3 regions of the Gilvimarinus sp. F26214L genome follow, and region 1 is predicted to be linked to each of the others. Evidence: predicted binding sites of a transcription regulator. Region 1 holds the regulator's gene; each other region holds the start of a gene.
The links. Region 1 encodes sigma-54, which starts transcription at its own class of promoters, with help from an activator protein. Its sites were predicted from a motif close to TGGCACANNNNTTGCNNT; they were not measured.

Region 1 (10,734 bases):
CACTGTACTGAACCCATCATCGACTCCTTTAAGACAATTCAAGAATGCTGACTGTTAGAGCGGGAATCCACCCGGGAGTTTGCTCCGCCTCCCGCCCACTTGCCAGGCTGTGCTCGAGCGCACTATACCAATAAACCGGATCGAGTCACATTGCGAGTCGTCGGCCGCGTCTGAGGGGCGAATTCTTCGCACTCAGTGCTGGAGGGCCGTATAATGCCGACCCAATCCAGCATTCAGCCAGGCGACTAATGGATAAAGAGCAGTTTATCAGGGTGGGCCAGCGCACGGTAAACATCGAGCGCGACGCCATTGCCGCCCTCGCGGGCAAGATTGACGACCAGTTCTATCTGGCCTGTAAAGCCATACTCGACTGCAGTGGTCGAGTCATTGTGACCGGAATGGGCAAATCCCATCACATCGGGGGCAAAATCGCGGCCACTCTGGCGAGCACCGGCACCCCCGCATTTTTTGTTCACCCGGGTGAGGCCAGCCATGGGGACCTGGGCATGATCACCAAAACCGATCTGGTGATTGCCATCTCCTACTCAGGCAGCTCGTCGGAGATTCTGATGCTCCTGCCCCTGCTCAAGCGCATGGGCGTGCCGCTGGTCAGCATGACCGGCAACCCGAACTCTCCCCTCGCCCGCGCGGCGGATTATCGACTGAATGTCGCCATCGACGCGGAGGCCTGCCCGCTGGATCTGGCGCCCACGTCCAGCACAACCTGTGCACTGGTCATGGGGGATGCGCTTGCGGTGGCGCTGCTCGAAGCGCGGGGATTTACGGCCGAGGACTTTGCCTTCTCTCATCCCGGTGGCGCTCTGGGTCGCAAGCTGCTGGTAAAGGTCGAGGATCTGATGCATCGCGGCGCCGAAATCCCCCAGGTCAATCGGGACACCCTGCTTCCCTCCGCACTGGTGGTCATGACCGAGAAAGGGCTGGGGCTTACCACGGTTGTGGACGAAGAAGGCGAGCTGATCGGAATCTTTACCGACGGCGACTTGCGGCGCAGCGTCGATCACGGGGTGGATATCAACCACGCCTCGATCGGCGACGTCATGACGAGCAAGCCGAAAACTGTGCACAAGGAGATGCTCGCAGCCGAAGCACTTGGTCTCATGGAAGACCGGAAGATCACCGCCCTGGTCGTGGAAGAAGACCACCACCCGATCGGCATCATCCACATGCACGACATTCTGCGTGCAGGCGTACTATAAATATTTCCCCCAAGGTTTCTCCACAACATGAGCGAAATCACAGCGGATCTCGCAGCACGCGCGGAAAAGATCAAACTCCTGCTTCTGGATGTGGACGGCGTCCTCACGGCAGGCCAGTTGTACTTCTCGAACAGCGGCGAAGAACTTAAAGCCTTCCATATTCTCGATGGCCTTGGCATCAAGCAATTGCAGCAAAGCGGGGTGAAGGTTGGCATTATCACCGGGCGGGAGAGCGCGCTGGTGGCCCGCCGCGCGGGGGAACTCAGCGTGGAGATCCTCGTCCAGAAGAGCCCCGACAAGCTGCAAGCACTTCGGAAGATCGCTGACCAGGAAGGGCTGACCCTCGATCAGGTTGCCTTCATGGGCGACGATTATCCCGACCTGCCGCCCATTCTCGCGGTCGGGCTGGGGCTGACCACGGCCAATGCCCACCCGGAAGTCAGCGCCCGCTGCCACTGGCAGAGCAAGCGCCGTGGGGGGGACGGGGCCGTGCGGGAGGTTTGCGATCTGATCATGCAAGCCCAGGGAACCTACCAGGCCGCTCTGGAGAAATATCTTGGCTGAGGCAGACGCAGGCAATCCCCGCAAACCGGGCCTGCCCCGCCACTGGCTGACGATAGCCGCGGTTCTGGGGCTGATCGCGGTCAGCGTTCTGCTCCTGGACTCGCCACCCGAGGTTTTTCAACCGGATGCGACTCTCGCTGGGCCGCCGGACGTGCAGATGACCGGCTATCTAACGGGTGTCCGGACCGTGCAGTACAACGCAGCCGGAGAGGTCGAGTATCGCTTCACCACAGACCGGATGTCTCATTTTCAGCCGGCCGGCGAGACCGATTCCGAAGCGGCCTACACCGCGATTGAAGCACCCTTCTTCACTTTCTATCCCGGTGGCACCGCGCCGTGGTACACCAGTGCCCGGCAAGGTCGCTCCAGTGCAAACGGCGACCTCGTTCTGCTGCAGGAAGACGTGCGGGTCTGGCAGGAAGGCCCCGCCGGGCCCACCGTAATCACCACCAGCGAGCTGTTGATCCATCCCCAAACGCAAGTGGCCGAAACCGATCAATTTGTTATCATGACCAACCCGCGCAGCGTTGCCCGCGGCACGGGCATGCGAGCCGACCTGGAACAGGAAAACTTTGCCATTCTTTCCGAAGGTAGCACGATTTATGAGCCCAACCCTTAAACAAGCGGCAGCACCCCTGCTCTGCCTGGCTCTCGTCTGCGCCGGTCCGCCGCTCGCCTTCGGATTACCCACCGACTCCCAGCAGCAAATCAACCTGAGCTTCGACACCTCGAACCTGGATCTCAAGAAAGGCGTTGCGGTGTATCAGGGCAACGTCAAACTGACTCAGGGCTCCTTGCGCATCGAATCCGACGAGCTGGTTGTGCACCGAAAAGGTGAAGTCATTGAAAAGGTTATTGCCACTGGCTCGCCCGCAATCTTCGAACAGCAGCCCGAGCCGGACCAGGCTCCGGTAATTGCTCAGGGCAAGCGGATCGAATATGAACTCCAGGCCCAGGTGGAGACCGTTGCTGTGGTCGACGATGCGGTCGTGGAACAGGCAGGGATCGTCTCCCGTTGCGAGCGGATAGAGTTCAATCTCACGGAGTCTACCGCGAAAATGATGGGGTCATGCGTTACCGAGCGTCCGGCCCAACCGGCTGGAAACACTCCCTCGCCGACCAACGGGCTCTGAGCTTCATGCCTCGATTGTACGCCAGCCACCTGGCCAAGAGTTACAAGGGACGCGAAGTGGTATCCGATGTGTCCCTCGAGGTGAATACCGGCGAGATCGTCGGGCTGCTCGGGCCCAACGGGGCCGGTAAAACCACCTGCTTCTACATGATCGCCGGACTGATCAAGCCCCTGCGCGGGTCAGTCATGATCGACGAGCTGGATATTACCCGCTTTGCCATGCACGACCGGGCCAGAGCCGGCCTGGGCTACCTGCCCCAGGAAGCTTCGGTTTTTCGCAAATTGAGCGTGCAGGACAACATCCTGTCCATCCTGGAAACACGCCAGGGGTTAAACCGTAAACAGCGTCTGGCAAAGACCGATGAACTGCTGCGGGAATTCAATATCACTCACCTGCGCGGCAGCAAGGGGATGGCGCTTTCAGGCGGCGAACGGCGCCGGGTGGAAATAGCCCGCGCGCTGGCCACTGATCCCGAATTCATTTTGCTGGACGAACCCTTCGCAGGGGTCGACCCCATCTCAGTCCACGACATCAAGCAGATCATTGAACACTTGAAACTAAGGGGCATCGGCGTCCTCATAACCGACCACAACGTGCGCGATACCCTGGACATCTGCGAGCGGGCCTATATCGTCAGCGAGGGTCAGCTCATCGAATCGGGCAATCCGGAAGCGGTGCTTGGCAACCCCAAGGTTCGCGAAGTCTACCTTGGCCAGAACTTCCGACTCTGAGCCCCTACCCTCTCCTGAAAAGTTGGCGCGTACAGGCATACATATTGCTTGTCAAAGGCGTCCTCCCGTTGTAGCCTGTCCAGACAGCTAGACCGGCAACTCACTCACGCCTCAGGGCGTATCCATACAAACTGTCCGATCTACTTGCGGCGGGCCGGTCTCATATCGACTGGCTCCCGGCGAGGGGGATGTCTACGCGCTGCTCTTCGAGCTGGCGGAGGCTGGACACATGAGAGAATTTGCAGAGGTAGTTGCAAGAATGATGTTGTTGTCTTTTGAAGTATTCAGCGGCGATCAGACAAAACGGGGTTGCGAACAGACATGAAACAGTCTCTGCAACTCAAACTCGGCCAGCAGCTCACCATGACACCACAGTTGCAGCAGGCAATTCGCCTGCTGCAACTTTCCACCCTCGATCTCCAGCAGGAAATCCAGGACGCGCTGGACTCCAACCCCATGCTGGAAGTCACGGAAGAAGAAGGCAACGAGGGCGGCGACTCCCAGAAGAACACGGAGACCTCCGAGGAGTATCAGGCCCGCGACGAAGCCAGCCCTGATCTCTCGGAAAAAGACCTCAATAGCAGTGATTGGGAATCGGACATCCCCAACGACCTGCCCGTGGATACCAGCTGGGATGAAATCTACCAGCCCACCTCCACGCCCAACTCCTCCGGGTCCGGCGAAAACGACGATTTCGATTTCGAGTCCCGCCGCAGCAGCACCGAATCACTGTTTGACCACTTGATGTGGCAACTGAACCTGACGCCCATGTCCGATCAGGATCGGGTCATCGCCATGGCCATTGTCGATGCAGTGGGCCCCAACGGCATACTCACCAGCAATATCAACGATATCTACAGCGGCCTCATCGAATCCATTGAAGATCTGGAACTCGACGAAGTGGAAGCGGTATTGCACCGGGTTCAGCAGTTTGATCCTCCCGGCGTTGCAGCGCACGATTTGCAGGAGTGCCTGCTGATTCAACTGCGCCAACTGCCCTCGGACACCCCCTATCTGAAGGAAGCGATGACCGTGGTCAGGGATCACCTGACCCTGCTTGGTTCCCGCGATTACAAGCAATTGATGCGCAAGACCAAACTCAAGGAACCGGAACTGCGCGATACCATTTTGCTGATTCAGCAGCTCAACCCGCGGCCCGGTGACCTGATCAACTCCGGCGACACGGAATACGTCGTACCCGACGTATTTGTGAGCAAGGAAGAAGACCGCTGGGCCGTCCGTCTCAATCCCGAGATTGCCCCCAAGATTCGCATCAATCCCGAATACGCGAGCCTGATCAAGCGTGCGGACAGCAGTAGCGACAATACCTTTTTGCGCGATAACCTTCAGGAGGCACGCTGGTTCCTGAAAAGTTTACAAAGTCGCAATGAGACTCTGCTCCGGGTTGCGAGCTGTATCGTGGAAAAGCAGCGGGGATTTCTCGACTACGGCGCCGAAGCCATGAAGCCGCTGGTATTGCACGACGTGGCGGAAGCAGTGGGCATGCACGAGTCCACCATCTCCCGAGTGACCACCCAGAAGTATATGCATACTCCCCAGGGCATCTTCGAACTCAAGTACTTTTTCTCCAGCCACGTGAGCACGGACACAGGCGGTGAATGTTCCTCCACGGCTATCCGGGCCATCATCAAAAAGCTCATTGTTGCGGAAAACCCCCGCAAGCCCCTGAGCGACAGCAAGATTGCGGAACTGTTGGCGGAGCAAGGGATTCAGGTCGCCCGGCGCACCATCGCCAAATACCGGGAATCCTTGTCCATCCCCCCCTCGAACGAGCGCAAACGGCTCGTGTGAATCGGGCGTTTTCGTTCCGCTTCCCACCCCCGACCTGCCCCCAACGCCTCTCCTCTTGGGAGGGGCGAGGGAGTCTGCTAACATCTGTTGAGGTAGAGCAAGTAAACTGACGAAACGGTGCAGACAAGTACGCAGTATTTGCTAATCTAGGGTCGAGGCCCGCCCCTTCACGGCAGGATCTGACCAACGTTCAGCAGGAGCGACACTATGCAGATCAACACCAGCGGTCACCAGCTTGACCTGACTCCCGCAATCAAGGATTACACCGAAAGCAAGCTGCAGAAGCTGGAACGCCACAATGACCGCATAACCAGCGTTAACGTCATCCTTTCGGTGGACAAGCTGGAGCAAAAAGCGGAAGCTACCGTCCACGCCAGCGGCAAGGACTTTTTCGCGGACGCCAGCGCCGATGACCTGTACGCAGCCATCGATCTGCTTTCCGACAAACTGGACCGCCAGCTGATCAAACACAAGGAAAAACTGAACAACTTCCGTTAGCCGGGCTGGTCAACACCCACTGCCCGCCCTGAGCGATGTCGACTATGGAACTCAGCACACTCATTAGCCCTTCCCGTTGCCGCAATCGCATCCAGGGGGGCAGCAAAAAGCGCGTTCTGGAGCTCGCGGCGCGATTGATTGCCGCCGATTACCCGGCGCTGGACGCCGATGAACTTTTCCGGCAGCTCATTGCCCGCGAGCGCCTGGGCTCCACCGGGATCGGTAACGGCATCGCCATTCCCCATTGCCGGGTCGAGAACTGTGCCAACGCCGTGGGCGGTATCATCACCCTGGAGGAAGCCGTTGACTTCGAAGCGGTGGACGACGCGCCGGTGGATATCGTTTTCGTTCTCCTCGTACCCAACGAGGCACAAGAGCAGCATCTGCAGATTCTGGCAGCACTCGCCCAGGCTTTCGGACAGTCTGAAAACCTGCAGCAGCTCCGGGCCGCCGAAAGCGACCAGGCCCTCTACGACCGCACCGTTGCGGTTTTTTCCACCGTCAAGTGAGAGATTCAACGGCCCGTGTACGGACCGCCAGTGGCGGCCCAACCCAAGTCGCCCCTGCCGGGATCGCCGAAACAGTGCTGGGATATCCGGAGGTTCCCTAAATCCGCGCGGTCCCCTAAACTTGACCGTCGGACTGATTGATGTCCGAGAGCTGTCTTGATTCAGGATTCACAGGAAGCGGAGCAATGCGACTCGTCGTCATCAGTGGTCATTCGGGTTCCGGCAAGAGTACGGCCCTTCACGTGCTGGAGGACGCCGGTTTTACGTGTGTGGACAACCTCCCTGCGAGCCTTCTGCCACAACTGGTGACCCACATCGAGAGCCTGCCGGCGGGCAGCAAGCAGAACTTTGCCATCAGCATCGACGCGCGGAATACCTGGCAGGACCTGAAGCAGTTCCCCCAGATCATCAACAGCGACGAGACCCTCGGGCTCAAATGCGAAGTGGTCTTCCTGGATGCGCGTAACTCCGTGTTACTTCAGCGATTCAGCGAGACCCGGCGCAAACACCCCCTGAGCGATCGGGCCACGGACCTGCAAAAGGCCATTGAAATCGAGCGCACGCTACTCGAGCCGATTGCCAACATCGCGGACCTGGTTATCGACACCAGTAACCTGAGCCTCCACGAGCTGCGGGATCTGGTAAAGATTCGGGTAGCGGGCAACAGCGGCACCGGAATGTCGATTCTCTTCGAGTCCTTCGGCTTCAAATACGGCGTGCCAGTGGATGCAGAGCTGGTTTTCGATGTGCGCTGTCTGCCCAACCCCTACTGGAAACCCCATTTGCGTGCCTACAACGGACTGCAACGGCCGGTGGCCGAATTCCTGAGCGATCAGGCCGAAGTGGCGGAAATGGAAGAAGATATCAAAGCTTTCCTGACCCGCTGGCTGCCACGATTCGCCGCAAACAACCGCAGCTACATTACCATTGCCGTGGGGTGTACGGGTGGCCAGCACCGCTCCGTCTACCTTTGCGATCGCCTCTACCGGCACTTTTCGGAACTCTACGACTCGGTTCAGGTCCGGCATCGCGAGCTGAAACTCAGCCATAATGCGGCTCAGCCCGTCGAAACCGAACCGGTGTCCACCGGAGAGCGTTGAGGGCACGAGGGTTGCTCTATCCCGTACCGAGCTGATTTGCTTGCCGGTAATTTCCCCCACCAAGATTCCACGCGCATGATTGAGAGAGAGATAACAATCGTCAACAAGCTGGGCCTGCACGCCCGGGCGGCTACCAAACTCGCCAAAACCGCCGGACAGTTTTCCTCGACCGTCGAGGTCTCCAACGGCAAATCAACAGTTGATGGAAAGAGTGTAATGTCGTTGATGCTGCTCGCAGCCAGCCGGGGCACATCGGTAACTGTATCCGTCACCGGCGACGATGAGCAGGATGCGATGGACGCGATTGAAAAACTCATCAATGAACGTTTCGACGAGGAAGAGTAAGCCTCTTCCTCCACCACTCACCTCGAATTTGCACCGGCGTTTCGGTAAACTACGCGTCACTTCGCCTTCCGTACCGACGCGCGCCTATGCAAACACCCGCTGAAGAGCTGCAGACCCAGACCCAGGATCAACTGGAGAAAATTTTCGATGCGCTCGAAAGCGGGGCATTTCAACCAATCCGCCGAATGCTCAACGGCCTGCGTCCGGTGGAAATCGCCCATCTGCTCGAATCATCGCCCCCCAAATCACGGATCATTCTCTGGCAGTTGGTGGATAAGGAACTGGAGGGCGAAGTACTCCAGGAAATGTCGGAAGATGTGCGCGGCTACTTTCTCCGCCGCATGGATTTCGCAGAGCTGGCCGCTGTTACCGAAAGCCTCGATGACGACGACGTAACGGACATCCTTCAACAGCTCCCGGACCGGGTGATCCGCCAGGTTCTGGCTGCCATGAGCGAACAGAATCGCCTGCGGGTGGAATCATTGCTGTCCTACAGTGGCGACACTGCTGGCGGCCTGATGAGCTCTGACCTGATCACCGTACGTCCACGCCTGACCCTGGACGTGGTGCTTCGCTATCTGCGCCGCCATGATGAGCTGCCTTCCTCGACAGACAGCCTGATCGTGGTCAACCGGGACGATCAGTTTCTGGGCCTGCTGCCGATCAGCAAGCTCCTCACGACCGATCCGAGCATCACAGTGCGAGAAGTCATGGTGACCGACGTGGAACCCATCCGCGCGGACATGTTCGATTCAGAAGTAGCCCGCCTCTTCGAGTATCACGACTGGATCTCGGCCCCGGTCGTGGACGACAGCGGCAAGGTTCTTGGTCGCATCACCATTGATGATGTGGTGGATGTAATCCGCGAAGACGCCGATCATTCGCTCATGAGCATGGCCGGTCTGGATGCCGAAGAGGCGACCTTTGCGCCGGTGCTGAAAACCACCCCCCGTCGCGCACTCTGGCTGGGGATCAACCTGGTCACCGCGGTGATCGCTTCGGTGGTGATTCATTTTTTCGAAGGGACCATTCAGAAAGTGGTCGCGCTGGCGGTACTGATGCCGATCGTTGCCAGCATGGGTGGCGTGGCGGGGAGCCAGACTTTGACTGTGGTGATCCGCGGCATGGCCCTGCAGCAGATTGGCCGCAGCAATATCAGCTGGCTGTTGTCACGGGAGTTCGTAGTGAGTGCGCTGAACGGATTGTTCCTGGCCATAGTCCTGGGCGTCGCGGTGTCCCTCTTTTATGATGATCTCACCATCGCGTTCATCATAGCCGGCGCCATGATCATCAATCTCATCACGGCCGCCATGGCCGGGACACTGCTGCCCATGCTCCTGCGCAGGGTCAAGGTCGACCCGGCCCTGGCCGGTGGGGTGCTGCTCACCACGGTTACTGACGTGGTTGGCTTTCTGTCATTTCTCGGGCTTGCCACCCTCTTCTACGCCTGATCACTCTCCTTACCTAACACTCCTGAGCATGCAGCCATGAACCACGTTGATTACGAACAGCCGGACGACGGTGAAGACGAAGGCAAAAGCAAGAGCCAGCGCAAACGGGAGATGCAGGCCCTGCAGGACCTGGGGCGGCAGCTAACGGAGCTGAGCGAACAGCAGTTGGCCGCCTTTCCGCTTCAGGACGACCTGCGGGCTGCCTTGCGCGATTACCAGCGCATTCGAAAAAATGAGGCAAAGCGCCGCCAGCTCCAGTATATCGGCAAGCTCATGCGCAAGGCGGACGAGGAAGGAATTGCAGCGGAGTTCGAGCGCATTGCCGCCCAGCGCCGCCGCAGCGTTCAGCAGGAGCATTTGGCAGAACAGTGGCGGGAGCGGCTGCTGCAAGGGAATGGGGACGAAGTCACACGCTTTCTGGAGGCCTACCCCGCCACGGACCGGCAGGAATTCCGTCAGCTCGTCCGCAATGCCTTGCAGGAGAAGCAAAGCAATAAACCGCCGGCTCAGGCCCGCAAACTGTTCCGTTTCCTGCGCACCGCCATTGCCCGTGCCGCCGAGGGCGAGTCGTTCTGAGCCGGCGCCGCGGTCCCGGCCCGGATCGTGGCCTTACATTCCGCTGCGAGCATCCGCTTGCACGGCCTGGTCGTCAAACAGGCGCACGAAGTCCATGTCCGGGTCATTCAGCGGCCCGGTCACATGAAAACTCAGGCTGGACATCTTGCCGATCTGCTCCTCGAAGACCTTGCTGATCAACCACATGCCCGCGACCGTGGGCAGCCCCATACCGGCCAGAGCAGCCACGAAGGTGAGATTGCCGCCGACGGGAATCGTTGCCACAAGCTTGGTGTCCAGTCGCGATTCCATCAGGTCCACCTCGCCGGCCATCTGAAAACGGCTGGAATGGCTGTTCACCACCACCGGCTGGTGCATGAAAACCGACCCCTCCTCAAAATGCAGGCTGCCCTCGATCGTCTCGAAGGCCGTTCCCGCCCGGGTCAGGTCGGAGAAATCGAGCCGCAGGCGGCGCAGCCAGGTATCGAAATTGAAAAAGGCGATCAATTCCAGCAATGCGCTTCCGGTGCTCGCCTCTCCGGCACCGCGAATAAAAGTACCTCGCTCAACATCCATAACGATTTGCCCCTGCAGGGCAGTGAGCGCCATGGCTGCGGGTGATCCGGGCCAACTCAAAGTGGCGTCGAATTCGGAGGACTCGCTGTCCAGGAGACGGGGCTGGTTCCATTGCTCAAGCACGCTGCCCAGGTTGTCGGTAACAAAGCGCCCCTCGAAACGGCTGCTGAGCCGCTCTCCAACCTTCTCCCAATACAGCTTCGCGCCTTCTCCAGCCTGGCGGCCGACAATCTGCCCGCCCCG
Region 2 (10,734 bases), 110 kb from region 1:
CCACCAGCTTGCGCCAGATGGCGGGAAGTTCATGGAGCTGGGCGCCGAACAGGTCGATACGCTGGCCGCCGGTGATTTTGGTATAGAGGTTGAATTCCTTTGCCACCTCGCCCAGCCGGATCAGCTTCTCGGGCGTGATCTCGCCGCCGGGAATGCGCGGGACGACCGAGTAGGTTCCGTCTTTTTGCATGTTGGCGAGGAAGATGTCGTTGGTGTCCTGCAGCGGAGCGTGTTCATCCTTGAGGATGTATTCGTTCCAGCAGGACGCGAGGATGGAACCGACCGCGGGCTTGCAGATCTCGCAGCCCTGCCCTGTGCCGTGGGTGTCGATCAGCTCGGGGAAGGAGCGGATGCCCTTGACGCGGACAATGTCGGCCAGCTCCCGCCGCGAGTATGGGAAGTGCTCGCAGATATGGTTGGACACTTCAACGCCCAGTTGGGTGAGCTCGCTGTCCAGTAGCTGTTGCACCAGGGCGCTGCAGCCGCCGCAGGTGGTAGCAGCCTTGGTGGCGGCTTTCAGGTCTCCGAGGGTGTGGCAGCCGTTCTGGACGGCCGCACAGATGGCTCCCTTGGATACATCATTGCAGGAACAGATCTGTGCTGTCTCCGGCAGCGTGTTTACGCCCATTGCAGGAGCGGCCTGGCCCTCCACCGCCGGAAGGATCAGCGTCGCCGGGTTCTCCGGCAGCTCGATCCTGTTCAACATCAACTGCAACAAATCCCCATAGTTGCTGGTATCACCAACCAGCACGGCGCCGAGCAGATACTTGCAGTCCGCGGTCACCACCAGCCGCTTGTACACCTGCGCCAGATCGTCGCTGTAGATGTAACTCTCCGATCCCGGCGTTCGCCCGTGGGCATCGCCGATACTTCCTACATCCACGCCCATCAGTTTCAGCTTGGTGCTCATGTCCGCACCCTGGAAGCTGGCATCACCGCCGGCGATATGGTCGGCGGCCACCTTGGCCATTTGGTAGCCGGGCGCAACCAGGCCGAAGATCTTGCCGCTCCAGAGCGCGCATTCCCCCACTGCATAGATGCGCGAATCGGCTGTGCGGCAGCGGTTGTTGACGATGATTCCGCCCCGCGGGCCGACGGGGAGATCCGCGCCTCGCGCCAGATCGTCGCGCGGCCGAATGCCGGCGGAGAATACGATGAGATCCGTTTCCAGGTGGGAGCCGTCGGCGAAGCACATGCGATAGCGGCACTCCTCGCCTGCCACGATCTCCTGGGTGTTTTTGTTGGTGTGCACCTGCAGTTGCAGGTCCTCCACCTTCCTGCGCAGCAGGCGCCCGCCTCCTTCATCAAGCTGCACCCCCATGAGTTGGGGAGCAAACTCCACAACGTGAGTCTGCAAACCGAGGTTGTGGAGCGCGTTGGCCGCCTCCAACCCCAGCAAGCCGCCCCCAACCACCACCCCCACGCGGGCATTACTGGCCGAGGCCTTGATCAGGGCGAGGTCGTCGATGGTGCGGTAAACAAGGCAGTGCTCCCGGTCCTTGCCCGGAATGGGCGGCACGAAGGGAGTCGATCCGGTGGCAAGCACCAGGTAATCGTAGGGTTCCAGCCTGCCATCGCTCAGGGTCACCACGCGCTCATCCCGGTCGATGTCTGTCACGGCGGCACCCAGCAGCGTTTCGACACCGTGCTCCGCATACCACTCCCGGCTGGTGAGCGACAGGTCGGCCGCGGTGGCCCCGGAGAAGTAACTACTCAGGTGAACCCGGTCATAGGCCAGACGGGGCTCCTCGCCCATGGCCACCACCTGGAACCGGTCGGCCTGATCGCCCGCCGCCAGGCTTTCGATAAATTTGTGGCCCACCATGCCGTTGCCGACGACGAGCACCCGTTGCTTGCTTGCGGACATCGCTTTCCCTCATTGCTGCAAATTGAGGGCGCATCAGCAAGCGAAGTGCCAGAAAAGCATGAGCTCGGAAACACCCGCTAAAACAAGAAGTTATCCGACCCATGACGTGTCCGCGCACATTCAACACCGCTCGCGAGCGCGTGTTCGTGCGCTGTTATAATGCGGGCGTGGCCCGCTTTGGTGCGGGCCCGGAAACTTCTCCCAATGCAGCGGGATCTGTGCGTACAATAGGATGCCCTTACTCAGGCGGTAGATGGAATGTCATTAATCGATCCCTTTCAGCGCAGCATCACTTACCTTCGCATCTCGGTCACCGATCGCTGCGATTTTCGGTGCGTGTACTGCATGAACGAGGAGATGACCTTTCTGCCCCGCTCACAGGTCCTGAGCCTGGAAGAGCTGGCGGATATCGCCGCGGCTTTCACGGAACTCGGGGTGAAGAAGATTCGCATCACCGGCGGTGAACCGCTGATCCGGCGCGATGTGCTTTCCCTGTTCAGGAACCTGGGCGAACTTCCACTGGACGAGCTCACCCTGACCACCAACGGCTCCCACCTGGAGCGCTACGCGCAGGATTTGCGCGCAGCCGGGGTGAGGCGCCTGAACATCAGCCTGGATAGCCTGCAGGAGGATCGCTTTCGCGATCTGACCCGGGTGGGCGATTTGCAGAAGGTGTTACGCGGCATCGAAGCGGCGCGCGCCGCCGGTTTCGAAAAAATCAAACTCAACAGCGTGGTGCTGAAAAACCGCAATGCGGACGAAGTGGTTGACCTGGTGCGCTTCGCGTTGGCCAGGCAGCTTGATATCAGTTTCATCGAGGAGATGCCGCTGGGCTCGGTCACCGATCACATCCGGCGCGAGGAGTTCTGCAGCAGTCAGGAGTTGAGGGACTTGCTCGGGGCGGAGTTCAGCCTCGCTCCGCTCGAGGAGACCACGGGCGGACCGTCCCGCTACTGGCAAGTGAACGACTCAAAAACCCGGGTCGGCTTCATCTCCCCCCACAGCGAGAACTTCTGTGCGAGCTGCAACCGGGTGCGGCTCACGGCCGAGGGGCGGCTCCTGCTGTGTCTTGGCAATGAACATTCCGTCGACCTGAAGGCGGTGGTACGCCGCCACCCGGGAGACCGGGAAAAGTTGAAGGCGGCCATCGTGGACGCGATCAGGATCAAGCCCGAACGCCACTACTTTACCCACGACGACGAACCGCAAATCGTTCGTTTGATGAACACCACGGGCGGCTGACCTTTCGCGGGAAGGCGTTCCCGGTGCGAAACATCCCCGGTGCGAATCGTTCACGATGAACAAGGGTCCCGGTGCAAAAGGTTCCGGCGCAAACGTTCCGGCGCACGAGAAGTTGGCCATGGAGTTTAGTCATGCAATCTGAAACTTTCATTCCCCTGAATATCGCGGTGCTCACCGTCTCGGACACGCGCACTGAGGAAAACGACACCTCCGGCGATTTGCTCGCGCAATCTCTTACCGAGGACGGCCATCAACTGGCTGATCGTTGCATCGTCCCCGATGACATCTATCAGATTCGCGCCCGGGTTTCCGCCTGGATTGCGGACGCGAAGGTGCACGCCGTGTTGATTACGGGCGGAACCGGGTTTTCCGGCCGGGACAGCACACCCGAGGCCGTATCGGTGTTGCTGGACAAGCAGGTCGAGGGCTTTGGTGAGCTGTTCCGTCATCTCTCCTACGAGGACATCGGCAGTTCCACCATCCAGTCCCGGGCCCTCGCCGGCCTTGCCAACCGCACGGTGATATTCTGCCTGCCCGGGTCCACCGGCGCCTGTAAACTGGGCTGGGGAAAGCTGATCCGCCACCAGCTCAACAGTACCCACAAGCCGTGCAACTTCGCAGCCCTGGTTGCCGGGAGCGGCTGAGGGATGCTCGATATCGATGCGGCACTTGCGCGCATTCTCGAAAGCGCCACCCCCATAACCGACAGTGAGGACCTTCCCCTGATGGACGCCTGGCACCGGGTTCTGGCCCGGGTCCATCGGGCGCGGGTGGATGTTCCTCCGGCGGCGGTGAGTGCCATGGACGGTTACGCCGTCAACAGTGCTCACGTCCGCCCCGGGGACTGGCTGGAGGTGAGTCAGCGCGCGCCCGCAGGGCAGGCGCCCGAGGCGCTCAAGCCGGGCACCGCCGCGCGGATCTTTACCGGCAGCGTTATACCCTCCGGCGCGGATGCTGTGGCCATTCAGGAAAATTGCGAAACCCGGGACGGCGAAGTCAAACTTCTGCAATCGGCCCGGCCCGGCGCCAACGTCCGCGCCCGTGGCCAGGACCTGCAGCAGGGCCAGGACATTCTTGGCTCCGGGCATTTTCTGCGCGGGCAGGACATGGGCCTGCTGGCCGCGGGCGGTGTGGAGCGGGTTTCCGTTTTCCGTCGTCTGCGGGTGGCGGTGCTGTGCTCCGGTGACGAACTGGTGGAACCGGGCCAGCCCCTGGAACCGGGGCAGATTTACAACGCCAATGGCTTCACCCTGCACGGCCTGCTCAGCAGCCTGGCCGTGGAGCCGCGTCATTACCCGCGCATTCCCGACCGACTGGCCGCGACGGAGGAAGCTTTGCAGAACGCTGCGGCCGAATGCGATGTGCTGATCAGCACCGGAGGCGTGTCCGTCGGAGAGGAAGACCACATTCGGCAGGCCGTCACCAACCTGGGTGAACTGGATCTGTGGAAGCTGCGCATCAAACCCGGCAAGCCCCTGGCCTTCGGCCGCGTCGGGTCCACGCCATTTTTCGGGTTGCCGGGTAATCCGGTGGCCGCCTTTGTCACCTTTTTGCTGCTCGTGCGACCCTTCCTGCTCAGGAGGCAGGGGCATTCCGACCGGCCGCTGGAAACCCGGCGCCTGCCGGCAGACTTTGCAGTAACGCGAGCCAGCCCCCGGCAGGAGTACCTGCGGGTGCGCATTGAAAACGGCCGCCTGAGGGCCTTCAATACCCAGGACTCAGGCGTACTGTCGTCCACCAGCTGGGCCAATGGCCTGGCCATCGTCCCGCCGGACACCTGTGTCGAGCGGGGCGATGAGCTGGAAGTCATTCCCTATGATCATTTTGGTGGTCTGTAGCAGGCTTTGGTCGACACAGGGCACGCAAGCTGTGTCAGCCTGCCGCTGGCCATAACAACGATTGGAGCGTATATGGACAAGCAAACCCAAACCGAACTCGAAGCCGCTACATTCCGCCGCCTGCTGCAGCATCTGGACAGCCGCAAGGATGTGCAGAACATCGAGCTGATGGCCCTGGCCGGCTTCTGCCGCAATTGCCTGAGCAAATGGTATCGCGCCGCCGCGGAGGAAAAAGGCATCGAGCTGGATTACGAGGACGTTCGAACCATGGTGTACGGCATGCCTTACGTGGAGTGGAAGGAGAAGTATCAGACCGAAGCCACCCCGGAACAGATGGCGGCGTTCGAGAAGCACAAGCAAGGCTAAGCCGCGATACGCCGCTGCACAGGTCGGCTAAAACGACTGTTTTGCGGTGAGAAGCACCTGCATCCCGTCAATGTCGTCCTCCCGCTCGAAGGGGAAGGCGATGTCCACATGGATGATTTGCCTTGACTGGGCGCGGGAGGACGCCAACCGCAGGCCGAAACCGAAGTCGCCCAGAATGCCGGTTGCCCCCCAGTTGTCGTCCCCGGGCTCCCAGGCGCGGCCCACATCCATAAACACCGCACCGCCCACGCGGAGCAGCCGCCAGAGATGCCAGTCGGTGTAGTAGCGCCGTTCCGCCGTAAACACGAAGCTGCGGTCCCCCTTCTGGTAGCGGGCCGGGTAGCCGCGCAACTGCTCTTCCGAACCCAGCAGCAGCTCCTGCCCTACGGGCAGGTTTCGCCCCAGACGCAGATCCAGTGAGAGATAGGTTCCGTGATTACGGCCCGCCCCGTTGTACCAGCGCCAACTGCTCTCCCAGACCGCGTCCTCGGACTGGTCCTCGTTGTAACGCCAGAGCCCGTTGATGCGGGTTTCCAGTTGCATCAGTGTGGAGCCGTTGATCTTCCAGGCATTGCGGTAGTTCGCGCTGTATACCAGGCGGTCCATGTCGGAGCCGAACACCGTATCCGCCACACCCAGCCGCCAACTCCAGGAACGACCCAGGTTGAAGTCCTCGATGCGGTGCATCTGATTCAGATTGCTCACCTGAATGTAGTCCTCTTCGATGAAGTCGAAGCGCAGGAAGGGGTAGTTGACCTCCCGGCTGGCGGGCAGCCTGTCGGGAGCCACTTCGTCGGCTGCAAACTCGTAGTTGTCCTTGCTCGCGTGGACCCCGAACCACCAGCGCCGGGTCACCCCGTTCTCCCAACCTCCGGACCTCCCCACATACAGTTCGCTGGAGCGTTCATTGGCCTTGTAGGATGCGACATCGTCGCCCCGTTCGTAGATATCGTCCACCCGCTCGTGGTCGCTGTAGTGGAGCCCCCAGGCGTAGCGGGCGTCCAGGGAGTAGAACGGACGTTCGCCGTGCACCACGGTCTGGGAACCATCGTCGTTGTCCGCGTAGGCGACGTCCAGGGTGTAGCGGCTTCCGGCAACGTTGGGGTCCTGGTACAGAAACTCGAGCCCGTCGCGGTCGGTGCTGGATGTGCTGGACAGGGAGAAGGTCTTGCCGTAGCCGAGGAAGTTGCTGTCACTGATGGACACGGTGGTTTCGTCGGAGCCACCGGAGCGACTCACCGAGGCGCCGCCGCTCAGGGTCCAGACTTCCCGCGTGACCACCTCCACATCGACCCGGTTACCGCAGATGCGGTAGGGCCAGACACGGGCGTCATAGAGGTAGTCGCTGTCGCGCAGGGCTCGCGCCGATTCATCGATGATCCGCTTGTTGAATCGATCACCGGAGTTGAACAGCAACTGATCGTCAATCACTTCGGCGCGGGTGTCGATGTGGAGAAAGTCCACCAATTGGAACAGGCGATTGTTTTCTTCCGGGTCGTTCTCGTTGAAGATGGGGTAACGGGTAAAGACGATCTCGTCCACCACCGCATCTTCGGGAAACTCCACGTCCTCGGCCGGTTGCGGCACCTCGGAGATGTCAAAGTCGGCGGTGCCCGGCTCGATGAACAGGCGGCAACCGACCTCCAGATCCGGGTCCTTCTGGCCGTGGGCGTCACCCATCTGGCAACCCAAAACACACAGCAGGACCAGCGCGACCGTCTTGCGAGTCGCCGCATCCGTTGTCTTGCAGTATGATCGGGTTGAAACAGGAGCCGCCAGGTGTGTTGATTCGGGAACGACTAGGTTCATTATGCGCTTGCTACCAATCCTGGTGGAGGCCGTATCCGATGTAGCGCCTGGGCCGCTGATATCCGCCGGGCACCCCTGGGTCCTTATCGGTAATCGTCGCTTAAACCTGAGCATCGGACTATCGGAATGCTGCGCAGGTTTCATCGAATGTAGAAGATCCCAAATACAATGACGTCCCGTTCTTTATCAAGGAGCCGCCATGACTGAACTGAGCCAGAACCACTGTGAAGCCTGTCGCATCGATGCACCTCGTGTAACCGCCGAGGAGGTGCAAACTCTGTCGCGGGAAATTCCCGAGTGGGAATTGATAACGGTCGAGGGGGTGGACCAACTGCAGCGTCAATATAACTTCCCCGATTTCCAGTCGGCGCTGGACTTTGCCTACCGCGTGGGTGAGCTGGCGGAAGCGGAAGGTCACCACCCCGCCCTGCTGGTCGAGTGGGGCAAGGTCACTGTGTCCTGGTGGAGCCACAAAATAAAGGGCCTGCACCGCAACGACTTCATCATGGCCGCAAAAACCGATCGACTGGTCTAGAGCCGATAAACCCGGGATGCAGTGTCGTGGAACAGTTGCGACTTCTCGTCGGCCGAGAAGTCGGCCACCATTTTTTTGAAGCCGTTCCAGACCACGTGATAGGACAGGGACCACTTGTCCACCGGGAAGTTACTCTCGAACATGCAACGCTCCGGGCCGAAGCAGTCGATTGTGTGAAGGTAGTAACGTTTCTGGGCCTCCACAAACTCGTCGGAGGTGGGCGGGCGGTCCCGCAGGTTCCAGCCGAAGCCATTGTCCGGCATGGCCAGCCCGCCAAGCTTGGCGACCACGTTTTCGCACCGGGCGATTGCGGCGATGTCGTCCCGCCACTGCCGGTAGATCTCCTCCTTCCGGTTGGCGTAGGGCCCGACGCCGAGCGGCGTGCCAAAATGGTCGAGAACGATCAGGGTATCGGGGACGGCCTGGGCCAGCTTGAGGAAGTCGCGGTTCTGGTGGTGGTAGTGCCAGGTATCGTAGCTGAGCCCAAGGCGGCCCAGCCTGGCCAGGCCTCGCTGGAAGTCCGGATCCAGATACAGGCCGGCTGATTCGCGCGGCTTGATGAAAAGGTAGTCCTCCTCCCCTTCGTGGGCACCGGCCTGGCGAATGCCTTTGAACAGGCCTTCCGCCGCTTCTTCGTGGGCTTCCAGCACCTGGTCCAACTCCTTCAGGCGCAGATCCGCGTAGGCGACGATGCCGGCGATCTCCGCCTTCTGCGGACCGCCTGCGCGACTTTGCCGGGCCAGGTCCGCCACGAATTCCGTTTCCCCCACCGGACGCAGGTGCTCGGGCCCCTCGCGGCGATAGCCCGCGTGGCACTCGATGAATACGGTCTTGCGGATGTTGTGGCCGGAGCCGGTGTCCTCCCACAGATCGTCCAACAGGTAATCCGTGGAGCGGCGCCGCCTCCAGAGATGATGGTGGGGGTCGATGATGGGGCGGTCCGGTTCAAGGATCTGCTCCTGTACCTCCAACAACCATTGATGATCATCGTGAACCATTTGACTCATGGCGCCCCCCGGTTTTTTTAATTGAAGCCGGATCATACCCGTTTATTCCCGCTGGGATAAACGGGCCGAACGGCGCCGGCGGCTCTGCTACAATGCGCGCCTCACGTCGCCCCGGTCTGATTCTCAATGTCCTCGATCACTCCACACTCAAATCTGCCCGCCGCCAGCCTGCCGCGCCGCCTGGCTGCAATGGTCTACGACAGCCTGCTGCTCCTCGGTCTGAGCTTTGCCTACGGCGGCATCTTTGCGGTCTGGATACCGGGGGCCATGGGGCGGCGCCCGGAACTGGGGGAGTTGGCGATTGAAGGGGCGGCCCTGTTTTTCTTCCAGTTGGGCTGGGCCGCGCTGATGATCGGGTTTTTTCTTTATTTCTGGCGGCGCGGTGGCCAGACCCTGGGCATGCGCGCCTGGCGGCTGCGGGTGCAAACACCGGACGGCGAGATCATCAGCCTGGGCCAGGGCCTGCTGCGCTGCATTATTGCGCCGCTCTCCCTGGGCCTGTTCGGTCTCGGCTATCTGTGGTGCCTGCTGGACCCCCGCGGCCAGACCGTCCACGACCGGCTCAGCCACACCGAGGTGGTGACACTTCCCAAGGAAAAACGCTAGTTCCGGTTAAGCAGCCAGGCCCCGAAACCGATGGAGATGAGGCTGGGCATCAGGACCGCCAGTGCCGGCGGAAACCCGAGGGCGAGGCTGGAGGTGCCCAGCAGGTTCTGGCTCATTTCAAAGACGATCCCCACCAGCACCGCGAGGGCAAGTCGAAAGCCCATGCTGGACTCGCGCAGGGAGCCGAATATGAAGGAGATGCCCACCAGAACCAGCCCCAGAATCGTGAGCGGTTGCATCACCTTCTGCCAGAAGGACAACCAGTACCGCCCGCTGTCCAGCCCCTGCCGGTCCCGGCTTTGGGCATAGCGGTACAGATTCCGGATGGACAGGGATTCAGGCTCCAGCACCAGCAGCTTGAGCTGCTCCGGCGACAGGTCGGTGCGCCAGGCCTGCTGAACGAAGTGACGGGTTGCGGCCCGGCCATCCTCGAACCGGGTTTCGGTGCCGTTTTCCAGCTGCCAGTAATTCTTCTGGTAGATGCCCTCTTCCGCATAGAGGGTTGAAAGAAGCCTGCCCTCGTCATCAAACCGGTAACGGCTGATTCCGAACAGGCGGCCGTTCGATTGCACCGATTCAAAGTAGGCGAACTCCTCGCCGTCCCGGTGCCAGACTCCCGCGTCTTCATCTTCCTCCCCCAGTGCGGCGGCCCGGGTGTTTTCCGCCAGTTCCGCCGTTACCGGGGTCACGTACTCACCCCACAGGAAGCCGATTACGATTACCAGCAGGACCGGCCGCATCACCGCCCAGCCCATGCGCAGCAAACTGACCCCCGCGGCACGCAGAATCACCAGCTCGTTGGCGCTGGCATGAACCCCGAGACCGATGACACACCCGAGAAAGGTGGCATAGGACAGGTAGTCGTAGACCATCCCCGGGATCAGCAAGCCCACGTAGCGCAATGCCGTGACAAAGGTGTAGTCACCCTTCAGGTCACCAAGCTGGGCCACCAGTTCAGAGATGATAATAAGGCTGACCAGCACCATGAGAGCGCCGATCGTGGAGGCCAGGACGGTTTTACCCAGGTAGCGATTAAGCCTGCGCACTGTCGCCCTCCGGATGAGACCGACGCGGCGCGGCGCCAAAGCGTCCCAAGGCCTGGCCGTTGTTCCAGAGCAACAACAACAGTGCGATCGCCAGGAAGATCCCATGCACCCACCACACCCCGATGGCAGCCGAAATCCGCTCCTGCTCCACATAGGACTTGGCCACCGTGAGGCCACCCAGGTAAAAGATGGCCACCAGGAAGCCCGGGAACATCTTCAGAAATCGCCCGCGGCGCGGATTGGTATGGCTCAGCGGCACCGCGATCAGCGCCACTACAAAAACGAACAGGGGCAGGGACAGTCTCCACTGGAGTTCCGCCTTGAACTCGGGCCGGTCCATCTCCAGCAACATGCCCAGACTTGCGTACTCCTCCCGGTAAATGGGGGCGGTCTCGATCTGGCGGGCGGGCAGAAATTG
Region 3 (10,734 bases), on a different contig from region 1:
TGTGGAGCACGGCAGCAGTGAACGGATCCGCCAGCACCTGCATGAAATCCTCAGCACCATGGCCTGCCACGGTTCGGTTCGCGCCAACCGCAAGCTCACCATCCCTGAGATGAATGCACTGTTGCGGGACATGGAGGCCACCGAACGCAGTGGCCAGTGCAACCACGGCCGTCCCACCTGGACCGCCCTCGGTCTGGATGAGTTGGACAAGCTGTTCCTGCGGGGACGATAATCAGGCGATCGCCGCTTGTCTGAATTCCCCATGCCCGCGCTGTCTCCCAAACCTCCGATCATCTTTCTGATGGGACCCACTGCCAGCGGCAAAACCGCCCTGGCGACCGCCCTTCGGCAAACTCTGCCCGTGGAGCTGATCAGCGTGGACGCCACACTGGTTTACCGGGGCCTGGACATCGGCTCGGCCAAACCGACGGCTGAAGAACTGGCTCGGGCCCCTCACCGTTTGATCAACCTGCGCGACCCGGCGGAGCCATACTCCGCCGCCGACTTTCGCCAGGACGCGCTGGTGGCGATCGGGGAAATCCATCAGCAAGGGCGCATTCCGCTGCTGGTGGGCGGCACAATGCTGTATTTCAAAATACTGCTCGATGGGATGGCGTCAATGCCCGGGGCCAACCCGCGACTGCGCGCCGAGCTGGAGGCCGAGGCGGACAAACACGGTTGGCCGGAACTGCACCGGCGCCTTGCCGCCATTGACCCGGACACAGCCGCGCGACTGCATCCCAATCATTCCCAGCGCATTCTGCGGGCCCTTGAGGTGTACTACCAGAGCGGGGAGACCATGACCGCGCTGCGCGAGCGGCAGGCCGGCGATGCGCGCGAGTCTTTTGCCGGGCGCTATGAGCTGATTCAGCTGGGCCTGGTGCCGAGGGATCGAAGCATGCTTCACCAGCGAATTGAGCGTCGATTTCTCGCGATGTTGAACCAAGGCTTTGAGGATGAGGTCCGCATACTGTACCGCCGCGGTGACCTGACCCCCCATTTGCCGGCCATCCGTGCGGTGGGTTATCGACAGATCTGGGACTACCTGAACGGGGAATGCTCGCGGGAGGAGATGGTGGAACGGGGGATTGCCGCCAGCCGCCAGTTGGCCAAGCGTCAGCTCACCTGGCTGCGGAAATGGTCAGGGTTAAAGACCCTGTACATTGATACACCAGAGGGCAAAGCGAGGCAAATAGCCGAAATTCACGCGGAGACCTTGAATTATATCGAAGGGATAACGATATAATGGAAACGACGTCGGGATTTTGATGTCATATCTGACGATGCCCCGTACCGAGTCGGCCTGACGGCGCGACACCTGTCCAGCGGTGGATTCCCCACAGTGACCACTCCCGCAGAATGCGAGATCTGAAGGTATCCCGGTAGGAGCTCCGATTTATAAGTAATGGCCCGTTTTGGGCCGACCCAATCAGTCTGTTTTTGCGCTTTTTTATTATCTAAGGAGAATATCATGTCAAAAGGGCACAGCTTACAAGACCCTTATCTGAATGTGCTGAGAAAAGAACGTATTCCCGTCTCCATCTACCTCGTCAACGGCATCAAGCTGCAGGGACAGGTCGAGTCGTTCGACCAGTTCGTGGTATTGCTTAAGAATACCGTGAGCCAGATGGTGTACAAGCATGCGATCTCTACCGTCGTACCCTCTCGCGCTGTGCGCATCCCCATGACAAGTCCTCAAGGTGGGGAGGGTGAAGGCCTTTAATGGCATCCTCTACTGATCAGGAAGGCTTGTTTGTTTTTTGAACGCCCCGATTCGGGTGAAACCGCGGTTCTGGTGCACTTCGACTTCAACCGCTACGACGAGCCCGAGGACCCTCGGGAGCTCGAAGAGCTGGTTCTAGCCGCGAATGGCGATCCCGTTGCCTTTTTGATGGGGCAGCGGGCCGCTCCTCACCCCAAATATTTCATCGGCACAGGAAAACTCGAAGAGCTGCGGCAGCTGGTGCAGGAGCATCAGGCTGCGGTGGTTATCTTCAATCATGTGCTCTCTCCGAGTCAGGAACGCAACCTGGAAAAGGCGGTGGGTTGCCGCGTGATCGACCGGGTCGGTCTCATTCTCGACATTTTCGCCCAGCGCGCCCGTACCCACGAGGGCAAGTTGCAGGTGGAACTGGCTCAATTGCGCCACATCTCAACGCGGCTGGTACGCGGCTGGACTCACCTGGAGCGCCAGAAGGGCGGTATCGGTTTGCGCGGCCCGGGTGAAACCCAGCTGGAGACCGACCGCCGGCTGCTGCGTGAACGGATTCGCTCCATTGAAGCGCGTCTGGAGAAGGTGCGTCGTCAGCGTGCCCAGGGGCGGCGGGGTCGGCAGCGCGCTTCCATTCCCACCGTATCCCTGGTGGGGTACACCAATGCGGGCAAGTCCACGCTCTTCAATCGAATTACGGATGCCGGGGTCTACGCCGAGAACCAGCTTTTTGCGACGCTCGATCCCACCATGCGCCGCCTGGAACTGGACGATGTGGGCCCGGTGATTCTCGCCGACACCGTGGGCTTTATCAGCCACCTGCCCCACCGTCTGGTGGAAGCATTCCGGGCCACCCTGGAAGAAGTCGCCAGCGCTGATCTGCTTCTCCATGTGGTGGATACCGCCGCCGAGAATGCCGCGGATCAGATTCAGCAGGTGGACGCGGTGCTGGAAGAGATTGGCGCCGGGGAGCAATTGCAGCTCAAAGTGTTCAATAAGATTGACCTGGTCGCAGGGATGAGTCCACGCATCGAAAGAAGCGCCGAAGGCCATCCCGTGGCTGTTTACCTCTCGGCCCAGAGTGGCCGTGGAACGGAGTTGCTCTTCCAGGCAATGTCCGAACTGGTGGCCGGTGACATTCTCCAGCAGACGCTGCATTTGGCGCCAGATCAGGCTAGACTGCGCGCGAAACTGTACGCGCACAACTCGGTGCTTTCGGAGCAACACCTGGACGATGGTTCCAGTGCGTTGGAATTGCGGATTCCCAAAGCGGATCTCATGCGTTTGCTGAGCGCCGAAAACCTCGCCTGGCGCGACCTGCACTGGCAGCAGTCACCGGGCGATCGCGTGGGCGGGTGGACCTCGAGCTGACAGAGCGGTCCACAAGCGTTTTGAGGCGCTTCGGCTGCAAAGGAGGGTTCGAGCCGGTAACATGGCCTGTTGGGCTCTCGTGCCGTGCGGGTTCGCGCTGGAGGTGACCACTCCCGGGATGGTCGACACGAAAAGAACAATTGCGACTCACGGATGCCGTGGGTCTTCTCTAATAGCACATCAATCTGACAACTAGTGCTGCGTTACGAACAAAGCAGTCGTGGAGAATACTTATGGCTTGGAATGAACCGGGTGGCAACAAGCCCGATCCCTGGGGTGGCGGCGGGAACCGCGGGAACGACGGAGGCCCACCGGATCTTGATGAAGCCCTGCGCAAGCTGCAGCAAAAGCTCAGCGGCATTTTCGGGGGCGGTTCCGGCGGCGGACGTGGTGGCCGATCCGGCGGCGGTGCCAGCGGTGCCGTGATTGGCCTGGTCCTGGTGGTGCTCGCGCTGGTCTACTTTTTTGCCGGGATCCAGATTGTGAATGAACGTGAGCGCGCCGTAGTGCTGCGCTTCGGGGTTTACGATCGCACCCTGGGCCCGGGTTTCAACTGGGCGCCGCCCATCATCGACCGGGTTTATCCGGTGAACGTTACCAACGTGCGCCTTCATCGTATCAACGGCAGCTCCATGCTGACCGGCGACCTGAATATTGTTGAAGTGGACCTTTCAGTTCAATACAGCATATCCAATGCCGAGGATTTCGTACTCCGTGTGCGTTCCCCGGAGAGCAGTCTCCGTGAAGCAACGGACAGTGCCCTGCGCCATGTGGTCGGTGCTACCGAAATGCACGAGGTTCTGACCGAAGGCCGCAGCGAGGTGGCCGTCGAGGTGCAGGAGCGTCTGCAGGAATACCTGGATGCCTACCAGACCGGCATTCTGGTGGAAAAGGTCAACGTGGAAGAAACCACACCACCCCGGGAAGTGCAAAGCGCCTTCGATGACGTGAACCGTGCTCGCGAAGACGAGGAGCGGGTAAAAAACGAAGCCCAGGCCTACGTCAATCGTGTGATTCCCGAAGCCCGCGGTCGCGCCCAGCGCATGATCGAAGAGGCCCAGGGCTACCGCGAGCAGGTGGTATCTCGCGCGGAGGGTGATGCCCGCCGCTTCGAGCAGCTCCTCACCGAATACACCAAGGCGCCGGAGGTGACCCGAGAGCGTCTCTACCTCGATGCAGTACAGTCGGTCATGGCGAACAGCTCGAAGATTCTGATGGACGTGGAAAACGGCAACAATCTTCTTTATCTGCCGCTGGACAAAATGATGCAGCAGGCTCCTCAATCAGCCGGCGCGGCCGATCAGGAAGCCATAGCGTCCGAAGTGGAGCAGCGAGTATTGAACGTGTTGCGCCGTGAACAGACCACGCCCACACGGCGCAGGGAGGTACGCTAAATGAATACCAAATCAGTAATTGCGCTGGCCCTGCTGGGCGCCGTGGCCCTGCTGGCCGTGAACTCCCTGTACATCGTGCAGCAAACCGAAAAAGCGGTGTTGCTGGAGTGGGGCCGCATGGCCCAGGCGGACATCAAGCCCGGGCTGCATGTGAAGGTGCCGATCATGAACCGGGTGCAGAAATTCGATGCCCGGATTCTCACTTCCGCGACCACCGAGCAGCGCTTTCTCACAGTTGAGAAGAAGGGGATGATGGTGGACTACTTCGCCAAATGGCGCATTGCCGACGTGGGTCGCTACTACGTGGCCACCAATGGCGATGAAAGCCGGGCGGATCAACTGATCGCCCAGCGCGTAAACGCCGGGCTGCGAAACGAGTTCGGGGAGCGCACCTTGCAGGAAGTGGTCAGCGGGGAACGCGACGAGTTGATGAGCGCGCTGATCGATACGCTGAGCCAGTTCAGCGAGGAATCACTGGGTGTGGAGATCATTGACGTTCGCGTGAAGCGCATCGATTTGCCGGCTGATGTCAGTGACTCGGTCTTTCAGCGCATGACAGCAGAGCGCCAGCAGGAAGCACAGGAGCACCGCTCAAAAGGTAAGGAGCAGGCGGAAGTCATTCGGGCCGACGCGGACCGCCAAAAGACCATTATCGAAGCGGAAGCCTATCGAGACGCCGAGCAGATTCGTGGTGAAGGCGACGCGCTGGCGGCAGCCATTTACGCGGAAGCCTACAACAAGGATTCGGAGTTCTATCAGTTTGTGCGTAGTCTGAACGCCTACCGGGAGACTTTCAGTTCGCGCAACGACGTACTGTTGGTGGACCCGAGCAGCGAATTCTTCCGTTATCTGAACAGCCCCACCGGCACCAGCGACCAGCAGTGAGGCGGCGCCGGCCGCGGCCCCTTGGGCACGGCCGGCCAACTCGGCACCCGGTTTTCAACAGGCCGGTGCCCTCCTTTGCAGTCCTCAGGGCTGTCGCTGTCGCTCCTGGACCTGGATCTCCAGATCCTCAACCTCCGCCGTGATGCGGCTCGGCACGTACACCTCTTTTTCCAAATCCAAAGCTTCTTCCACTCCAAGGGTGGTTTTCTCGACCAACTCGTAGACCGACTCGCCTCGGGCGTTCACCAACTGAATGGTGAGGTCCGCGTCCATTGTCGTTCTGCACTTGTTCTTGAGGCCGGCTTTCCAATGCACCATTGCGCTGCCAATGTCGTTTTTCTCCAGCTCATAATCCTGAGAGGTGACTTCGATGCATTCGGCGGCCGAAAGGCCCATGGCGCCGGCCAGCAAGAAAGCGCCTACGGTAAAACGGACCATGTAGAACTCCTGAATATTTGGGATATTTCGTGCCTGCTTGCGCCCTGAGATCGAGAGCCGACCCCTGCTGCGAGGGGGGGGCCAATGGTGGCAGGCAAGGCCGGTGCTACTCCGTGCGCAAGCAAGCTGTGTACCGGGCAATGAGGGAGCCAGCCCTGTAAAAGCCCTGTAAGCGAGTGTATCGTATTAACCCATGAGCCAAAAAGCACGCACTTACCTGTGGCGACCCGCCGCGCTCTCCCTCGGAACCTTACTCGTTCTTGCGGTGCTCCTGCCCTTCCTCGGAGCCGTTGGCCTGACTGGCTGGTACGGAATCACATTGCTCGAGCGCCATACGCAGGCACGGATGGAGGAGGACATAGAGCTTATTGCCCGGGCGATCCGCCTGCCACTGAGTCATGCCATGGAGCGGGGCTATGATCGAACAGTGGAGCGGGCCCTGGAATCCGCGTTCAGTATCGATCGCGTCTATGGAATCTATCTCTATGATCGCGAGGGGCAACCCGTGTACTCCAACGGCGCCGTCGAGGCCTCCATGCCGCACAACCGCGCAGCCAGCCTGGCGAGCCGCGGAGAGCGCCAGGGCGAGTTCGGGCGGGCCGGCAAAGAGCGGGTGTTTTCCTACTTTGTGCCGCTTGTGGATGCCGGCGAGCGCATTAACGGCCTGCTGCAAATTACGCGCCGGGGCAGCGACTTCGACCGATACATTGCAGAACTGCGGCGCCAGAGCCTGACCATCGTAACAGTCGCCGCGGGGGCCCTGATCCTCATCGTTCTGCTGGGGCACCGCTGGGCGGTGGGGCGGCATCTGCGGCGGATGGAGCAGAGTCTGGCGCGGATTGGGTCCGGCGAGATCGGGCACCGACTGGAGCGCCGCGGACCGCGGGAACTGTCCCTGTTGTCAGCGGCCGTCAACCAGATGCTGGATGCCATCGTGGCGTCCCGTCGGAAGCTGGCCCGGCAAAAAACACGCGAAGAAGTGCTGACCGCCCGTCTTCATCAGTCGGAAAAACTCGCCGCCCTGGGCCAATTGGCGGCAGGTGTTGCTCACGAGCTTGGCAGCCCTCTCGCCACGGTAGACGGCAGCACCCAACGAGCTTTGCGCCATCAGGATGCCCCAGAAGGGGTTCAGCGAGCCCTGGCCGTGATCAAGCGGGAAGCGTCCCGCATGGAGCGCATCATCCGCCAGTTGCTGGATTTCGGGCGCGCCAACCCTCTCAGCCTGCGCGAACTTCCGGCGGAATATCCGCTCCGCAGCGCACTGCAGACTCTGGGACGCGAGCACGGGCCCCGGCTCATCTGTCAGGTGGACCCCGCCGCAGAGCGTCAAACCGTGGCCGTCGATCTGGTGCGCCTGGAGCAAGCGCTCAACAACCTCCTTCGCAACGCGGTGCAGGCCGCTCGCAGTCAGGTTCGAATCCGCTGCGCTGTGGAGAACGGGGAACTCTGTTACACCATCGAGGACGACGGCCCCGGGATCCATCCCGAAGCCGCAGATCATCTTTTCGAGCCCTTTTTTACCACCAAGCCAACCGGGTCCGGTACGGGGCTGGGCCTGGCCGTGGCACACGCAGCGGTGCGGGACCACGGCGGTGAAATCGAAGTGGGCAGGTCCGAACTGGGAGGCGCGTTGTTCCTGGTGCGCCTCCCGCTCGCGGCCCCCCAAGGTGGCGAACACAGCGAGATCGCAAATGAGTAGACGCAGTAAAACCGCTGTTATTCTTCTGGTGGAGGATGACCACGGCCTGAGACAACTGATCAGGGAGGAACTGACCGATGACGGCTATCGGGTGCAGGAAGCCGCCAACGTTGAGGACGCCACCAAGCTCCTGGAGCGCCATCCACCGGACGTAATTGTCAGCGACCTCCGACTCCCGGGAGCTAACGGCATGGAGCTTCTCGATCGAAGCCGCCAGGGGGCATTCAGGCCCGCTTTCATCGCCATTACGGCATTTGGCACCGTGGAGCAGGCGGTCGCCGCCCTCAAGCGGGGAGCCGATAATTTCCTGACCAAACCCCTCAATCTGGAGCACCTGCGCCTGAGCGTGGCCCGGGCGCTTGAACATCGCGCCATGGAGGCGGAAATCAACCGTTACCGCCAGGTGCTGCGGGAAGGGGAGTTTCACGGCTTGATCGGCAAGAGCCGGCCCATGCGCCTGCTCTTCGAACGCGTCCGCCTCGCAGCCCAGGCCAGTGGTCCTGTTCTGCTGATGGGCGAAAGCGGCGTGGGCAAGGAACTGGTGGCCCGCGCCCTCCATGCGGAGAGTCCGCGCAGGGAAAAGCCGTTCCTGGCGGTCAACTGCGCCGGCATTCCACCTGAACTGCTGGAGAGTGAGCTTTTCGGGCACCGCGCCGGTGCCTTTACGGGCGCCCAGCGCGCCCGCAAGGGGCTGTTTGGCGAGGCAGATGGAGGCACCATCCTCCTTGACGAGATCGGCGAGATGCCACCAGCCATGCAGAGCAAACTGCTGCGGGTACTCGAAGATGGGCACGTGCGGCCTGTAGGCGATGATCGCGAACGCAGCGTGGATGTGCGCGTGGTTGCCGCAACCAACCGCAACCTGGAGGACGAAATAGAGCAGGGCAATTTCCGAGCGGACTTGTTCTATCGGCTCGAGACTTTCACCCTGGAGGTGCCTCCGCTTCGGGAGCGGGCCGACGACGTGGATCTGCTCACGGCGAACTTCATTGCCCGCTTTGGTCTGGCGTCCGGGCGCTCTGTGCGGGGAATCAGCGCCGCTGCGCTTGCGCGGTTGCGGGTCTACCCTTTCCCCGGGAACGTGCGCGAATTGTCCAATGCCATGGAAAGAGCGGTCGCGTTTGCGCGCGGTGAGGAGATCGAGGTCGCGGATCTGCCGGAGCGCATTCGAAAGCATCACGCCAGCACGGCCTCAGGGGTTGGGGAGGGCGCGCCAGATCCCCTGAATGAACAGGAGCCTCTGCCGCTGCGTGAAGTGGAGCGCCGCTATGTCCGCCACGTACTCGAGCGCATGCAGGGCAATAAACGCCGGACCGCTGAACTCCTGGGTATCGGCCGTCGCACCCTGTACCGCTACCTGGAGGGCTGATCGGGGCACACTTCGATGGGGCGCATGTGCCCCGATGGCACAGCGTTCGAGGAGGTCGCGAGCCGAAATTGCACTATGTTTTTGCCTCCGGGGCCCGGCTGGCGGGGCTTTCAACCTGCCGGCACGCCCCTTGCGAGGATGAGGTCACGCAAACACGAGTTTGTGTCCTCAATCCGAACTCAAAGGAGAATCCATGCTTATCGGTAAACCCAAACTGATGCTTACCCTCGCAGTCACGTCCATGGTCGCTTTCTCTGCCCACGCGCAGCCGCCGGCCCCCGAGTCCGGAGCCGCTCCCCAGCGGCCGGTCGCACAGGAAACCGTGAAAAGCTTTGCGGTCGCCTACGGCTCGGTACAGACCATTCAGGAAGAATACACCGTACGTCTGCAGGAAGTGGAAGACCGCGCAAAAGCACAGAGCCTGCAGCAGGAGGCACAGGCCAAAATGATCAGCGCCGTGGAAGATGCGGGAGTTTCCGTCCAGCAATACAACGAACTGGTCGCGCGCATGGATCAGGATGCCGCCCTGCGCCAGCAAGTCTTTTCCATGATTGCCGAGTAACTGCAGGCGTTCGTTGCTCAACTCTTTTGCGGGCCGCCTCGAGCGGTCCGCTTTTTTGCTCCTGCCACCAATCTCCCCACCCCATCTTCACCTGTTCCCCCCCGACCCAAGATGGTAGAATTCTGCAACCGGGCTCTCGGAGCCTGCAGGATTTGGGGCGCATGGTCCAGGGGCCGTCGGGTCCTGAATCCTACAGGCTTCCATCCCGGTTTTTTTGTGCCGACAGTTCGCTGTCGCCGGATTCAGATCGCACCCATGTGGAAAGAACTGCTGCAAGCGCTGTGCTTGGTTTTGGTCCTGGAAGGCATTACGCCCTTCCTTTATCCCCGGCGCTGGCGTCAGCTCGCCGCCAGGCTCGCATCCATCGATGACGGCAGCCTGCGCTGGCTGGGCTTCGCATCCATGGTCATTGGCGTCGGCCTCCTGTATTTGAGCCGCTGAAGAAGATGGGACTATGACTTACGCAGATCGCTGGCTGCTGCCCGACGGGGTAGAGGAACTCCTGCCCGACCAGGCGCGGCAACTGGAATCGCTTCGCCGCCGCCTTCTGGACCTGTACCGTTGCTGGGGCTACGACCTGGTGATTCCGCCACTGGTGGAGTTTACGGACTCGCTACTGATCGGACTCGGCCGTGATCTGGACCTGCTCACCTTCAAATTGACCGATCAACTCTCCGGACGGGCCCTCGGGGTTCGGGCGGACATCACCCCCCAGACAGCCCGCATGGACGCCCACAGCCTGAAACGGCAGGGCGCCAATCGGCTCTGCTATGCAGGGCACGTTCTCCACACCCGACCGCGCACACCGCTGGCCACCCGTTCGCCCATGCTGGCGGGGGTGGAACTCTATGGCGAAGCGGGGCAGGGGGCGGATCTGGAAGTCATTTCCCTGCTGCTGGAATCCCTGCAGGCCGTCGGGCTGCACAGCGCCTCGGTGGAGATCGGCCATGTGGGTATTTGCCGCGAACTGATCAAGGTGCTCGATCTCGACGACCACCAGCGCGAAACACTCTTCGACCTCCTGCAGCGCAAGGCCGCCGCCGAAATGCGAGCCTGGGTGGAAGAGCACGTGCAGGATTCCGCCATAGCTGAAATCCTGCGCCAGCTTCCGCGCCTGGCAGGCGGGCGGGAATCCCTGCGCAAGGCGCGGGACGTGTTGGCCAAAGCGCCGGCAGCGGTCATGGACGCCGTCCATCAACTGGAAAGCCTCGCGGACACCATTGTGCAGCGCTATCCCGATGCTCAGCTCTACTTCGATCTGAGTGAGCTGCACAGCTTCAGTTATCACACCGGCCTCTGGTTTGC

Region 2: a site for sigma-54 is predicted at 1,901-1,918, ahead of nirB (nitrite reductase large subunit NirB). Genes of this name have one in related genera too.
Region 3: a site for sigma-54 is predicted at 8,987-9,004, ahead of ACURWW_RS03760 (DUF4168 domain-containing protein). Genes of this name have one in related genera too.

The regions. Positions count from the first base shown of each region.
Region 1 is NZ_JBTIYG010000009.1:112,975-123,708, forward strand. It holds gene ACURWW_RS11825 (MlaC/ttg2D family ABC transporter substrate-binding protein) at 1-17, opposite strand, end outside; gene ACURWW_RS11830 (KpsF/GutQ family sugar-phosphate isomerase) at 249-1,217, shown strand; gene ACURWW_RS11835 (KdsC family phosphatase) at 1,245-1,781, shown strand; gene lptC (LPS export ABC transporter periplasmic protein LptC) at 1,774-2,400, shown strand; gene lptA (lipopolysaccharide transport periplasmic protein LptA) at 2,384-2,914, shown strand; gene lptB (LPS export ABC transporter ATP-binding protein) at 2,920-3,645, shown strand; gene ACURWW_RS11855 (RNA polymerase factor sigma-54) at 3,967-5,457, shown strand; gene hpf (ribosome hibernation-promoting factor, HPF/YfiA family) at 5,665-5,955, shown strand; gene ACURWW_RS11865 (PTS sugar transporter subunit IIA) at 6,000-6,464, shown strand; gene rapZ (RNase adapter RapZ) at 6,650-7,564, shown strand; gene ACURWW_RS11875 (HPr family phosphocarrier protein) at 7,640-7,909, shown strand; gene mgtE (magnesium transporter) at 7,996-9,360, shown strand; gene yjgA (ribosome biogenesis factor YjgA) at 9,397-9,936, shown strand; gene ACURWW_RS11890 (YhdP family protein) at 9,970-10,734, opposite strand, start outside.
Region 2 is NZ_JBTIYG010000009.1:3,565-14,298, forward strand. It holds gene nirB (nitrite reductase large subunit NirB) at 1-1,867, opposite strand, end outside; gene moaA (GTP 3',8-cyclase MoaA) at 2,126-3,109, shown strand; gene moaB (molybdenum cofactor biosynthesis protein B) at 3,241-3,753, shown strand; gene ACURWW_RS11280 (molybdopterin molybdotransferase MoeA) at 3,757-4,947, shown strand; gene ACURWW_RS11285 (DUF1244 domain-containing protein) at 5,020-5,313, shown strand; gene ACURWW_RS11290 (BamA/TamA family outer membrane protein) at 5,341-7,122, opposite strand; gene ACURWW_RS11295 (4a-hydroxytetrahydrobiopterin dehydratase) at 7,322-7,657, shown strand; gene ACURWW_RS11300 (amidohydrolase family protein) at 7,654-8,664, opposite strand; gene ACURWW_RS11305 (RDD family protein) at 8,791-9,270, shown strand; gene lptG (LPS export ABC transporter permease LptG) at 9,267-10,316, opposite strand; gene lptF (LPS export ABC transporter permease LptF) at 10,303-10,734, opposite strand, start outside.
Region 3 is NZ_JBTIYG010000002.1:328,613-339,346, forward strand. It holds gene mutL (DNA mismatch repair endonuclease MutL) at 1-232, shown strand, start outside; gene miaA (tRNA (adenosine(37)-N6)-dimethylallyltransferase MiaA) at 263-1,246, shown strand; gene hfq (RNA chaperone Hfq) at 1,472-1,723, shown strand; gene hflX (ribosome rescue GTPase HflX) at 1,754-3,082, shown strand; gene hflK (FtsH protease activity modulator HflK) at 3,316-4,476, shown strand; gene hflC (protease modulator HflC) at 4,477-5,361, shown strand; gene ACURWW_RS03745 (hypothetical protein) at 5,446-5,799, opposite strand; gene ACURWW_RS03750 (ATP-binding protein) at 5,993-7,498, shown strand; gene ACURWW_RS03755 (sigma-54-dependent transcriptional regulator) at 7,491-8,867, shown strand; gene ACURWW_RS03760 (DUF4168 domain-containing protein) at 9,061-9,429, shown strand; gene ACURWW_RS03765 (DUF2065 domain-containing protein) at 9,685-9,870, shown strand; gene ACURWW_RS03770 (ATP phosphoribosyltransferase regulatory subunit) at 9,884-10,734, shown strand, end outside.